4 regions of the Psychrobacter sp. CX16 genome follow, and region 1 is predicted to be linked to each of the others. Evidence: predicted binding sites of a transcription regulator. Region 1 holds the regulator's gene; each other region holds the start of a gene.
What was found. Region 1 encodes PhoB, which activates phosphate uptake and scavenging genes when phosphate is short. Its sites were predicted from a motif close to TGTCATNAANCTGTCATAA; they were not measured.
Positions count from the first base shown of each region.

Region 2: the regulator PhoB is predicted to act here: its motif matches at 1,330-1,348, upstream of AC2SLM_RS11585 (inorganic phosphate transporter).
Region 3: the regulator PhoB is predicted to act here: its motif matches at 1,659-1,677, upstream of AC2SLM_RS11110 (porin).
Region 4: the regulator PhoB is predicted to act here: its motif matches at 1,916-1,934, upstream of pstS (phosphate ABC transporter substrate-binding protein PstS).

Region 1 is NZ_JBXYJF010000016.1:32,777-35,993, reverse strand. It holds gene asd (archaetidylserine decarboxylase) at 1-383, opposite strand, end outside; gene dtd (D-aminoacyl-tRNA deacylase) at 625-1,065, shown strand; gene phoB (phosphate regulon transcriptional regulator PhoB) at 1,293-1,994, shown strand; gene phoR (phosphate regulon sensor histidine kinase PhoR) at 2,078-3,217, shown strand, end outside.
Region 2 is NZ_JBXYJF010000037.1:4,560-7,776, forward strand. It holds gene AC2SLM_RS11585 (inorganic phosphate transporter) at 1-1,252, opposite strand, end outside; gene sthA (Si-specific NAD(P)(+) transhydrogenase) at 1,573-3,213, opposite strand.
Region 3 is NZ_JBXYJF010000033.1:31,907-35,123, forward strand. It holds gene AC2SLM_RS11095 (anthranilate synthase component I family protein) at 1-427, opposite strand, end outside; gene AC2SLM_RS11100 (Trp family transcriptional regulator) at 489-797, opposite strand; gene AC2SLM_RS11105 (hypothetical protein) at 1,005-1,610, opposite strand; gene AC2SLM_RS11110 (porin) at 1,798-2,904, shown strand; partial or broken gene AC2SLM_RS11115 (helix-turn-helix domain-containing protein) at 3,027-3,217, shown strand, end outside.
Region 4 is NZ_JBXYJF010000025.1:21,598-24,814, reverse strand. It holds gene thiC (phosphomethylpyrimidine synthase ThiC) at 1-655, opposite strand, end outside; TPP riboswitch at 946-1,079, opposite strand; gene AC2SLM_RS09720 (septal ring lytic transglycosylase RlpA family protein) at 1,228-1,590, opposite strand; gene pstS (phosphate ABC transporter substrate-binding protein PstS) at 2,056-3,217, shown strand, end outside.

The DNA.
Region 1 (3,217 bases):
ACCGAATAATCACGTCCTTTGGCTTGCAGTAATTGACCGTGCTCAATAGCACCAATTTGCGAAATCATACCGTCGGCTGGCGAGACGATGCCGTGTGCGCTATCATCAATCGGACGCGCATTGTCATCAAGCTCTCGGGTAAAAAAGTCATTAAAGCTGCTAAAATCACTTAAGTTTTTGCGAGCGTATTCATCTAGTGTAATGCCGTAAGCTTTGGCGAAACCATGCACAAAGGCTCGTTTAACTACAGGGTTTTTACTGGCCGCCAATTTACCTGCTGTTTCGCTTAATTTTTGCTGGGGTACGATATGTTGTAACGTGGTAAACAGTCCGTCACGGGTTAATACTTTTTGAGTTTGCTTTTTTATGGAATCTTTAATCATGTTTTTCATAATAAATACCGATAATGATGAGGAAAGTAGTGTGTTTTATTGACTGATTTAAATAATAAAGTAGTCTTTAACGAAATACGAACCTAATTTTAAAAGTAAGCTAAACGTTAAATGTAAGATATAGTTGTTATAAGAAATTAGTGATAAGGCTAGTTTATCATAATGGCCAATAAGCACGTTTAGATAGAACATAAGTTTAGAAAAATGACCGCCGGTTTAGGAATAAATAAATATGAAAGCTTTGATTCAACGAGTAACACAAGCCAGCGTGACAGTAGACAGCCAAATAGTCGGCGAGATTGAGCACGGTATTTTGGCTTATATTGGTATTGGGCATGAGGATAATTTGCAAAGTGCGCAAAAGATGATAGATAAGATTCTCACGTACCGTATCTTTGATAATGAGGCAGGCAAGCTTGATAAGAATATTCAGCAAGTACAAGGCGGCTTACTGTTGGTATCCCAATTTACACTAATGGCAAAAACGGACAAAGGTCGTCGTCCAGACTTTGGCGGTGCGATGCCACCGGCTCAAGCAAATGAGCTGTTTGAGCAATTGATCGACTATGCAAAGGCGCAATACGATAACGTGGCCTCAGGGGAGTTCGGTGCCAATATGCTGGTCAAAGCCGATAATGATGGGCCTTTAAACTTTATTTTAGAAATTAATTAGATTATCAAAATAGGCTAAGTAGCTTAGATGAAATGAAGCTATGAGACTGCTAACAAGTACAAGCCCTTGCTTGTTAATAGGGACTGGTTACGCTTTAGACTATAATATTCACTATTTGTCATCTAGCTGTCATAATTGTACGTTGTAATATAACGGTCATATTTATAGGTAATGACGCATATATTAGTGCTGAAAAGCAGTACGTGAAATTATAGGACAGTAATCAGATGAATACGGAAACCATATTAGTTGTAGAAGATGAGCCTGCCATACGCGAGATGATCGTGACTACGCTTGAGATGGCTGGTTATGAATGCTTGCAAGCCGAAGATGTCAACGAGGCGCACAATCATGTGGTTGACCACAGACCGGCTATGATTTTGTTAGATTGGATGTTACCGGGTAATCAGTCTGGTATCGACTTATGCCGCCGTCTAAAAAAAGATGAGTTGTTGTCTGAAATTCCTATCATTATGCTCACTGCCAGAGGTGAAGAAGACAATAAGGTGCAAGGCCTTGATGCGGGTGCAGATGACTATATCACTAAGCCGTTTTCAACCCGTGAATTGGTCTCGCGTATTAAAGCAGTTTTACGCCGTAGTAGCGCTCTGTCAGGAGAGAAGCCGATTGAAGCTGAGGGCCTAAGTCTTGATCCAGTGAGCCAACGTCTTTCAGCCGACGGTATACCTGTGGAGATTGGTCCGACAGAATACCGTTTGTTGGCTTTTTTTATGAGTCACCCAGAACGTGCTTATACTCGCACACAGTTATTGGACCAAGTGTGGGGCGGTAATGTGTATGTGGAAGACCGTACCATTGACGTGCATATCCGCCGGCTGCGTAAAGTGTTAGAGCCGTATAATTATGCAGGTTTTATCCAAACTGTACGCGGCACCGGCTATCGCTTCTCGACGCAAATACATGGCTAATCATTTATTACCCAAATTGTTGATAACCTATCATGACCGTATTAAAGTAGTGTCTTATTAGAAAATATACATTTGAGAGTGTCATGACACCGTCGAAAGACCCCAAAAAGCAGATTAATGATATAGAAAATGACAGCAGTATTAATCTGGCTGAGCCACCTGTAATAGAAGATCAGTCATCTGAGGAGGGCGCTACGAACGCGCCCAGTTTAATGCCAAAAGAAAATAGAGCGGCCAACCAAAAAAGACGTGAAGACAGTGTCAAACACGGCACAACTTTATTTTGGTCAGATTTTAAATGGCTTATTACTTTAGTGGTTGGCGGCGCAGCATTAGGCGTTTATATGGGCTCGCTGCCGTGGGGTATCGTTGTCGGACTAGTGCTGTATTACGTTTGGCGACTGTATGCGGTACAGCAGTTTTACAATTGGATGAGTCGCTCGTTAACCTTGCCGCCCCCTGATTTCTCAGGTAGCTTGACCTTTATGGCCAATCAGCTATATGAGAGTAAAAAGCAAGAGCAAATGACGCATCAGAAAATGATGGGGCTGATTAAGAAGATACGCAGCTCATTATTGGCGCTACAAGATGCGGTTATTTTACTGGATGAAAATGATGGTCTTGAGTGGTGGAACCAAGCAGCAGAGACCTTATTAGATTTGCGCTCAGAAGATCAGGGTCGTAGTATTTTAGATTTAATCGATGTGCCGCAATTCCAAGAATATTACGTGACTGCAAGCTCGCCTAATGAGGGAGTGCGTCTACGCTCATGGCGTAATTATGAGCGGTTTTTGCAATGTGAGGTAACTCACTTTGGTACTGAAAAGCTGCTGATTATTTATGATGTCACCCGTCTACAGCATCTTGAACAGATGCGCAAAGACTTCGTGGGTAATGTGTCGCATGAGCTGCGCACACCTCTGACAGTACTCATGGGTTATATCGAGACCTTCTCAGATCAGCCCGATTTAGACCCTAAATGGCGCCGTGGTTTTAATTTAATGATGCAGCAAACAGGACGGATGAATCATATTATTAATGATCTGCTTCTGCTGTCTCGTCTTGAGAATGAAGAGCGTATTAAAGAAGAACGTATTGATATGCCAAGATTATTGACCAGTATTTTTGATGATGCTCAGGCATATAACAAAGAGTATGGTCATGTTATTGATTTGCATATTGATTCGCAGCGAGATGTCTATGGCTCTGAGATATATCTAAAC
Region 2 (3,217 bases), on a different contig from region 1:
CTGCCGCCTGTTGATTCATTGCTCCCGTTTTTAGGACATCTATAATAGCAGCAAAAGGACCGATAGCATTAGCAATATCGTTTGACCCATGACTAAAGGCAAATCCAGCCGCTGTAAACACCTGCATCCAGCTAAACAAAATGAACGTCGCTTTAGGCAAATTTTTATTATTATTCTCAAGAGACTTGGCATAGATGAATACTGCCATCCAAATAATGGCAGCAACCATACCCATAATCAAAAAGTTATTTAAAGTAGTGAGACCTAAATGTAGGTTTTTAAGTCCTTTAAATAAGAGCATTGAGCTAATAATTGCTCCCCCAAATGCCGCAACTAATGGCACCCATGTTTGTAATGCCTTGAACGCGTCTACTTCATAGCGCTCACGCTCAATTTGATAAATCTTTTTATAGTAGTCAGACTCTAAATCTTCTTCACTAATATTTTCCTCTTGATAGGCTTGCGCATCGCGCGCAAGAGAGCTGGTGTACGCCAGTTTTTGCATTTCAGTTAAGTTTTCAAAGGCGGTTTTATCCTGTTGTTTCACTAACTGCTTTTTTTCATGCAACCGCTTTAAAACTTCTGCCGCAGAATCGTTATAGCTTAGAATATATTTTTTGATCTGATAAAATAAAGCATAGGACACTGCCCCACCTAGCAAAGGTGACAACACCCATGACACGGCAATAAGCCCAATTTTATCCCATTTTACGGTTTGAACAGACCCATTGAACCCAGCTAAGGTAAATCCGAGTACCATGGAAGCACCCACTAAGCCACCAATAATGGCATGCGTGGTAGACACTGGCCAACCTTTCCTAGTCGCAATTAATAACCAAATTGCGGCCGCCAATAACGCTGACATCATCAAAAAAACAAACTGCATAGGCTCAATGGTCAACCCATTGAGATCAACAATCCCTTTACGAATGGTATCAGTGACCTCACCACCTGCAATGACTGCGCCACTGACCTCAAAAACGGCTGCCACCCCTAGTGCTTGGGGTATGGTTAATGTACCCGCACCTACCGATGTACCAAAAGAGTTTGCAACATCGTTACCACCGATATTGAATGCCATAAATACGCCAAACAAAGTGGCGGTTATAAATATGACAGGATAATTATTGGTATACTCTAATCCCCACCAGATAAAGTAGGCTGTGGTTACCGTCAATAATAAAGCGAATATGATATTAACCTTAGGTGAGCCTACCTCTACAATCTCATTGTCCTTAGCATCGGCTTTCATATAATTCCCCAATTCTAGTTTTTATTATTTGTGTTGAATTACTGACTCGATTTAACACGCTTCACTATGTCAAAGTCTTATTAAGTTTTAATGACATTTTATAGTTTAACTTCTTAATAAATGTTGATAGTTTCGAGAGAGGGTTTTTAAGGCTATGAGGCAGTAATACAGATGAGAGAGCGTATGATTTATTAAATCTTTTGAATGATAGTTTACGACAATAAAAAAGGACCGCATAGTTGCGGTCCTTATTAAAGAAATCTTATTAATTAAATATCAATAAATTGCTTATTGAATGATACTTTTTTGGTTTAATAGCCTTAGAACACTCGGTTTAATCCATTAAGAGCTGCTACACGGTAAGCTTCTGCCATCGTTGGGTAGTTAAAGGTAGTATTTACAAAGTATTCCAACGTGTTATTAGACTTCATAACCGCTTGTCCAATATGAATAATCTCTGACGCATGGTTACCATAACAATGGATACCTAGAATTTCTAACGTCTCACGGTGGAATAATATTTTTAATACCCCAGTACGCTCACCGATAATTTGAGCACGCGCTAGATGCTTAAAGAATGCCTGACCAACTTCATAAGGTACTTTCTCATCGGTTAACTCTTGCTCAGTCTTGCCAATACTAGAGATTTCAGGAATGGTATAAATACCAGTTGGTACGCTAGATACCGGTTCAGCATCTTCATCGCCTACCATAAAGGCAGCGGCACAGCGGCCTTGGTCATAAGCAGCAGATGCAAGCGATGGCCAACCAATCACATCACCAGCAGCATAAATATTATCAACTTCTGTACGATAAGTATCATCAACTTTTAACTGACCACGGTTATTGGCTTTTAGACCAATGGCATCTAAGTTCAAGCTTTCTGTATTACCTGAACGGCCGTTTGACCAAAGAATAGCGTCTGATTTGATGCGTTTACCGCTCTTTAAATGTAGAACCACATAATCATCAAAAGTCTCTAGCTTCTCGATTTCTTCATTATGACGAACCAACACACCAAACTGTCTAAAGTCGTGCGCTAGAGCATCACTAATCTCTTTGTCCAGATAGCTTAAGAGCTCATCATGGTTGTTAATCAGATCAACTTTGTAGCCAAGACCGGTGAAGATTGACGCATATTCACAGCCAATCACGCCAGCACCATAAATGATGATTTTTTTGACCACATAATCCATCTGAAGGATTTTGTCAGAATCAAACACCCGTGGGTGATCAAAGTCTAATAAGTCTGGGTGATATGGGCGGCTACCAACGGTGATAATCGCCTTATTAAAAGTGATTGTCTCGTAGCCCATCCCATCGCCCAATTCAATATTAAGCGTGTGTTTGTCGACGAAGCTTGCCCAACCGTGACGCACTTCGATTTGGTTACGCTCATAAAAACGGGTATGGGTTTCAACTTGACTACGCACCACTTTACGGGCTTTGGTCAATACTTTATTCAGCGGTACTTGGTAATAATCAAGACCTTGTGAAAATAAAGGGTCACGGCGATAGTTAATTAAGTTGAATACCGACTGACGCAGTGCTTTACTTGGAATGGTACCCACATGCGCCGAGTTACCACCGACTTGGGTACGCGGATCAACCACAACCACTTTTTTACCAGATTTAGCAAGCTTCATCGCTGCGGCTTCACCGGCAGGACCGGCACCAATCACGACCGCATCATATTCAAAGTCATGCTTGTCGTTTTTGATGCGTTCAGAATCGCGTGTAAAACCTGAATTGATACGAATACGATCGTTATCAAGCGGACTAATAAGATTAGGATGAAATAGATTATCGCCTAAAGAACCTTTACTACCGACTTTTGCTTTCGTCGCCTCTGGCGTTGTACTTGGCGCGCTACCACTGTCTTGATTAGACACTTCGCTATCCTCTTTTTTGTCACCACTTTTGATATCGTTGGTTTCGTCGCCTTTCTGTTTTTTAGACATACCA
Region 3 (3,217 bases), on a different contig from region 1:
CAAAATGCTCACTGGCTTTGGCATTCAAGCTTGGCTCTAAAAAGTTAACGCTGTCATAACCAAGATAACCAACGAGTCCGCCAGTCTGCTCACGGGCAATAACATGCTGAGGGGTAATGGTGCGTAGTAGTTGATACGGATTATCGGTTGTATAGTCAGTTACCTCACCGTTTTTATTATCAGTAATACGTAGGGTGTTACGATCAGGAGCGGCTACCGTCATTATTGGCGAGAAGCCAATCGCATGATGACGTGCCATATGACCTTCTGCGCCCAATGACTCAAGCAAATAACAGGTATCAAACTCGGCTTCAATACGCTTAAACAGCTCAAAGAAGTCAATATCTTGGGTAAGCTTGATGCGTATGGGTTTACTTGGAATATTAATAGGATTAGGATGAGGCTGATTAGAAGTCGCTGTACTCATAAAGAATGTCCAAAATAGTGGCTAAAGTATTTAAATTTAAGGGTTAACCTATTAATTGTTATTAGGTGCCTTTTGCATCGGGTTTGCTCTGACGGTGCGTGGCCAATAACTTATAAATGGCATTATTATCTTGCTGCTGTAAGGCTTTAGCGCCTCTTGAAACGGTAGCAATACCAACCCCTAATTGCTGTGAGATAGCGCGCTGGGTGATGCCTTGCTCTAATAAATCAAAGATACGAATACGATTAGCAATGTCTTGTTGCTCTTTGTCCGTCAGTAGCGCAGACAATACAGCATCAATCTCCTCATCTTGTGTAAGCTGAGATAAATGGGTCAGTAGGCTTTGATACGCTAAATTATGGGTTGTCATAATAAATCACTGTCTGTTAAATTTAATGGACGATAGGTATCTCTCGTCGATATGTTTCAGTATTCTAGTACAGTAGTACGATAATGTAAACCTTAAATATCATAAATAGCTGATATATAGATGGCATATAGGTGCCATAAAAAAGGCAACCGTATTGGCTGCCTCAATGTTATTAATCCGTCTATACAGAGCATGCAGCCTATCTACTTATTTTACGCAGCTTGGATCGAAGTCTTCATTGATTAAGATAGTGCGGCTGATACGACCTTGCTCATCTTTTTCATAATCGATGATAACCGGACGCCCTAAATCAGAGTCACAATTGGGTACCAAGACTTTCGGCGTCACATAGCGCATGCTGACGATATGAGCATCGTCAGGGATGCTAGCTGCGTTTTTAAACCAGCTTTTGTTTAAGCTATCAGAAGATTCGCCATAGAAGTCATCTCCATAGGCGAATAACTCATTACTTTGTGCCAAAAAGCAGCGGTTTGTTTGGTCCAATGACGATAACGGCTTAGGAGTGCGCTCATATAGATTGACCCACGTATTGTCTAACCCATATTTCTGGCCTTGTGCGGTAAGCTTGGTTAAATCGCAGCTGCCAGCCTGAAATGCAGCACTGATGTCTTTAATTTCTGTAGCACTAAACGCTTTCGGCTTACTCGGTGCGGCTTTTATTGTGGTGGATGAGGTAGAGGCGGGCGTGTTAATAGCGCCTTCAGATGGGGTGTTTGGCGTGGTGGCGCAGCCTGTCATTGCCAATAATAGCGGAGCATAACTGAGATAGTGCAAAGCATTAGGATAGTTCATGGATGATTCTCAACAACAGATTTAAACAGATACAGTCTGCGAACGACTAGACAATAAAATGGCATAATTATACTCAATAGCAGACTTTTTTGTGATTTATTAAAGGCGCTTTGGTTATAAAGCTTCTATATTTACATGTTATGATGAATTTTTGTTGCCTTTTATATTTATATTAATGAGTTGTCTTATGAAAAAGCAGGTTCTCGTTTCCGCTCTTACATGTTTATGCGCTTCACTTACCCATGCTGAGCCCAATTTATATGGCCGAATTTTTATGATTGCGGATTATAGCGACAATGAATTTGACAGTAATAATGACCGTCAATTAGGTAATGTACGCGGTGATGTCGACCAAGATAACTTTGAAATCAGCTCACATAAATCGGTTATTGGCTTAGAGGGCTCTGAACCAATGACTGCGACAACCGATGTGGTGTATAAGCTTGAGTATCAAGTCGATGTGGATGGTGACAGTGATACACTAGAGCATCGCACCACCTATCTGGGTTTAAGTAATAAAAACTATGGTGATGTCTTGGTGGGCCGTTATTTCTCGCCAGTGGATCAGATTAATAATGTAAGTGTAACCCAAGGTTATTGGGATAATCTAGGTACTACTGCATTACCGAGTGATAGTCGCCGGGTTGAAGCGCTGAATATGATAGATGCACCGCCTCGTGTGTCAAACTCAGTGACGTGGATGTCGCCTGAGTATGACAATCTACCGCTTAAATTTGTGGCTATGTATGTAGCCAATGAGACCTTCGATGACGAAGGCGGTAATGAGGGTTACGGGGGTGCGATTACCTTTGATCAAGGTAAAGGATTAAAGGCCAGTATCGGTTATGATAAAGATATTGAGCTTGCAGGCGACTTGGTACGCGGCACGGTTACTTATGACTTGAGTAAGATGACAAAGTTGCCAGTGACTTTGGGCGCTTTATATCAGCAAGCAGATTATGATAACCACTCGAAAAAAGAGAAGGGCTATGTGCTAAGCGCTAATATGGATGTCAATCGCTTCTCGCGACCGGCGACCGTCTATGTACAATACAACAACAGCTCAAACTTAGATGGTGTGGATAATGCCGACTCTGAGCAGGTTGTAGTCGGTGGTACTTACAATATCCGCAAAAATATCGTTGCTCACGCTTATGCCGGTTACAACAGCGCTGATGATGTGACAGGCGTGGTAGATATCACTCAAGATGCCAATGGTAATGAGCGGTTTATAACTGCCAACGGTGATACAGAGGTGCTAGCCATTGGCGCTGGCTTGCAGTACTTTTTCTAAAAGCAGCACACAGTATAAGTAATATAAAATAAGCAATATAAAAAAAGCACTTAGAGTTCTAAGTGCCTTTTTTGTTGTCAATGTCCCGTCCTAAAATAAGTTTACGAAAAGGAAGCTTATAAATGGACAAAGCAGAAAGATCAAGGGTTAAACGAACACAGAAAGATTACACACTCGGCTTTAAATTAGCTATTGTAGAGCAAGTAGAAAAAGGCGACATGACCTACAAACAAGCCCAAAAGCACTATGGCATACAAGGACGTAGTACCGTCCTAACTTGGCTTAGGAAACATGGTACATTAGACTGGAATAC
Region 4 (3,217 bases), on a different contig from region 1:
TGTTGTTTGGGATAATGGCTCGGCCGGCGGCTACTTCATCACGCACAAATTCAGGGGTGATAATTTTTGGGGTATTGGCACCGAAGCTTTCGCCAGCATGTTGACGCATATCGGTCCGTTCATGCTGCTTTTGAGTTTCGCGAATGGCGATGTATTCCATTTCAGGAGTAATAATACCTTGGCGTGCATAATGCATTTGGGTAACGTTGTTACCTGCTTTGGCACGACGTGGCTTGTCGATATGAGCAAAGCGAATATTAGCAGTTTTGATGTCACGCGCACGCTCATTACCGTAGTTGCTTGATAGGCCGTCTAGAATTTCAGTATCACCACGTTCTTCAATCCACTTTTCACGCAGTTTTGGCAAGCCTTTAGTCAAATCGATATTAACATTGGGGTCGGTATACACGCCCGAGGTGTCATAGACATAAAAAGGCGGGTTCTTTTCGCCATTTTCGAGACCAAAACCGCCAGTTGGGGTATCGGTTAGAGTAATTTCACGCATCGGCACTTGGATATCAGGACGTGAGCCTTCGATATATACTTTGCGTGAGGCGGGCAGGCTACGCGTTAAGTCGCGGGCTTCTTCGTCAAAGCGCTCGTCTTTGGCGTTGCGGTGAGCGGGGGTTTTGATGCTATTTTCTGCATTACTCATGGGAATTTCCTTATTTTTTGCTAATGGCAATTGCCATGTTGGCTTCTAGAATAAAAGGCTAAAAAACCGGAGGTAAAAATAAAGACTCGGTAAGTGCAGATTTTGTCGTTTTGACAGTACCCTATTTGTTTATAAATAAACCCTGTATCAGCAGACGGTAGCTTGAGATGTCTCTTTAAATATTATGCGCTTATATATTGATAAATAAGCATGCTAATTTTAAAGGATTAACATAAGCGTGAGTCTGGCTCTAAAGAGTCATGATAATGAACAGGTCTTTATAAAGGATAGGGGAGTTGCAATGACTTTCCTACGGCGGTATTAACCGCATCAGGTTCAACGGGTGATGTCTCAGCAAACGCTTTGTCCAATAATAGCAACTAAACTATTAGCGAACAGATGGCCTGCACCCCGAGTCTTAATGATTTTGATAATACAGATATCTTATCAAACTTTGAGTCCAATAACAGTCTTCAATTGCATTTAAATCTTATATGCCATTTCCTTTATAACACAAAAAAAGCCAATGGATTAATCCATTGGCTTTTTGCACATAATAATGTCAGTAAGGCTTACTGTTTACGGTACTTGCCGTCGCCTCTACTCAGTACTTCGACGTCCACTTTACATAAGTTGCAGTTTAGCGACTGGTTTGCTTTTTTAGATAAATCAATAATACGACCTGGGGTGAATGGACCACGGTCAGTAATTTTAACCACAACCGATTTGTTGTTCTTAAGATTGGTTACTTTTACTTTAGAACCGAAAGGCAGTGATTTATGAGCGGCTGTCATGGCGTACATATTATAAATGGCGCCTGATGCCGTTCTTTTACCATGGAACCCTGGACCATACCACGAGGCGAGGCCAGCGTTGGCAGGTACTGTTAATAACATAGTTAACAGCAGAGCAAATGGCATAAAAAGTTTTTTCATAGGTTGTACCTGTTTTTTCATTAATGGTTGGGACACATTGTTACAATAGAATCTTGGCGTTACCGTTAATCTTAGGCTGTTAGTCCTAAGTATTACTCTATTAAGAGCCCTGACGGGTAGCAAAATTAAATTGTCTGCACCAAAACATTGAATGCGTAGTGTACAGGACTACGGTTTAGTTTACCTTGCTAATAGGTAAAGTCAATGTAAAGAATACTTAATGGTGAGATAGATAGCTCTGTGGGAGTCGTGTTAAAGCATACGCAATGTAAGTTTTTAAAAAGATTGCTTTCTAAAAGTTACTATTTTTTACAATAAATAATTATTTCATCAAACTGTCATACTTAGAGGGCAAAATGTGCTCAATCCGATAGAGGAGCTGATAAAAGGATTCATCATTATGTGGCAACTCTATTTTTACCTACCTATATAAAAATATTTATCAATGACTCTTTAGGAGAGAATATGCGTTATTCACTATTAGCCGTAGCAGTAGCAAGTGTTTTAAGTTTAGCCGCTTGTGACAAGAAAACGGACGACACCGCTACAAATGGTGAGACAGCCACCACTACTGAAGGCACAACCGCTTCTGAATCAACCAATTCAACTGCTGGTAGTGCTGATAGCTACACAGACATTGAAGGCGTTGAAATGAACATCAGTGGTGCCGGTGCATCTTTCCCAGCACCTATCTATCAAAAATGGTCTGCTGACTTCCAAAACGCTACCAAAGGTCAAGTCAACTATAACTCTATCGGTTCTTCAGGTGGCGTTAAGCAGATTAAAGCAAACACAGTTGATTTCGGTGCATCAGATAAGCCGCTTAAGCCAGAAGAGCTAGCAGAAGCCGGTCTTATCCAGTTCCCAACCGTTATCGGCGGCGTTGTACCTATCGTTAATATCGAAGGTATTGAGCCTGGTGAATTGGTATTAAGCGGCGAAGTATTGGCTGATATCTACCTAGGTAAAATCACTAAGTGGAACGATCCAGCAATCACTGCATTAAACGAAGGCGTTGAGCTTCCTGATGCCAATATCACTACGGTTCACCGTTCTGACGGTTCTGGTACTACGTTTAACTTCACTTATTATCTAAATGAAGTATCAAGCGACTGGGCTAACATCGGCGTTGATAAAAGCGTTGAATGGCCAACTGACCAAACCGGTACTGGCGTTGGTGGTAAAGGTAACGAAGGCGTTGCTGGTATGGTAACTCAAGCACCTAACTCAATCGGTTATGTTGAGTATGCTTACGCTAAGCAGAACAACATGTCTCATACCGCTATGATTAACGCTGCGGGTAACAAAGTTGAGCCATCTGCTGAATCATTCGCCGCCTCTGGTAACGTTGATTGGTCAAAAGCGGAAGGCTTCTACAAAGTTATCGCAAACTCAGATACTGCCGATGCATGGCCTATCGCTGCAGCAACCTTCATCTTAGTACACAAACAGCCTAAGAACCCTGAAAAAGTTGCTGGTGTATTGAACTTCTTTAACTGGGCATATAACGAAGGTGATCAAGCGGCATTAGACCTTGATTATGTTCCATTCCCAGACGAAGCCGTTGCTCTATTCAAAGAAGAGTGGAAGCAAGTAGTTGGTGCTGACGGTCAGCCAGTATATACCC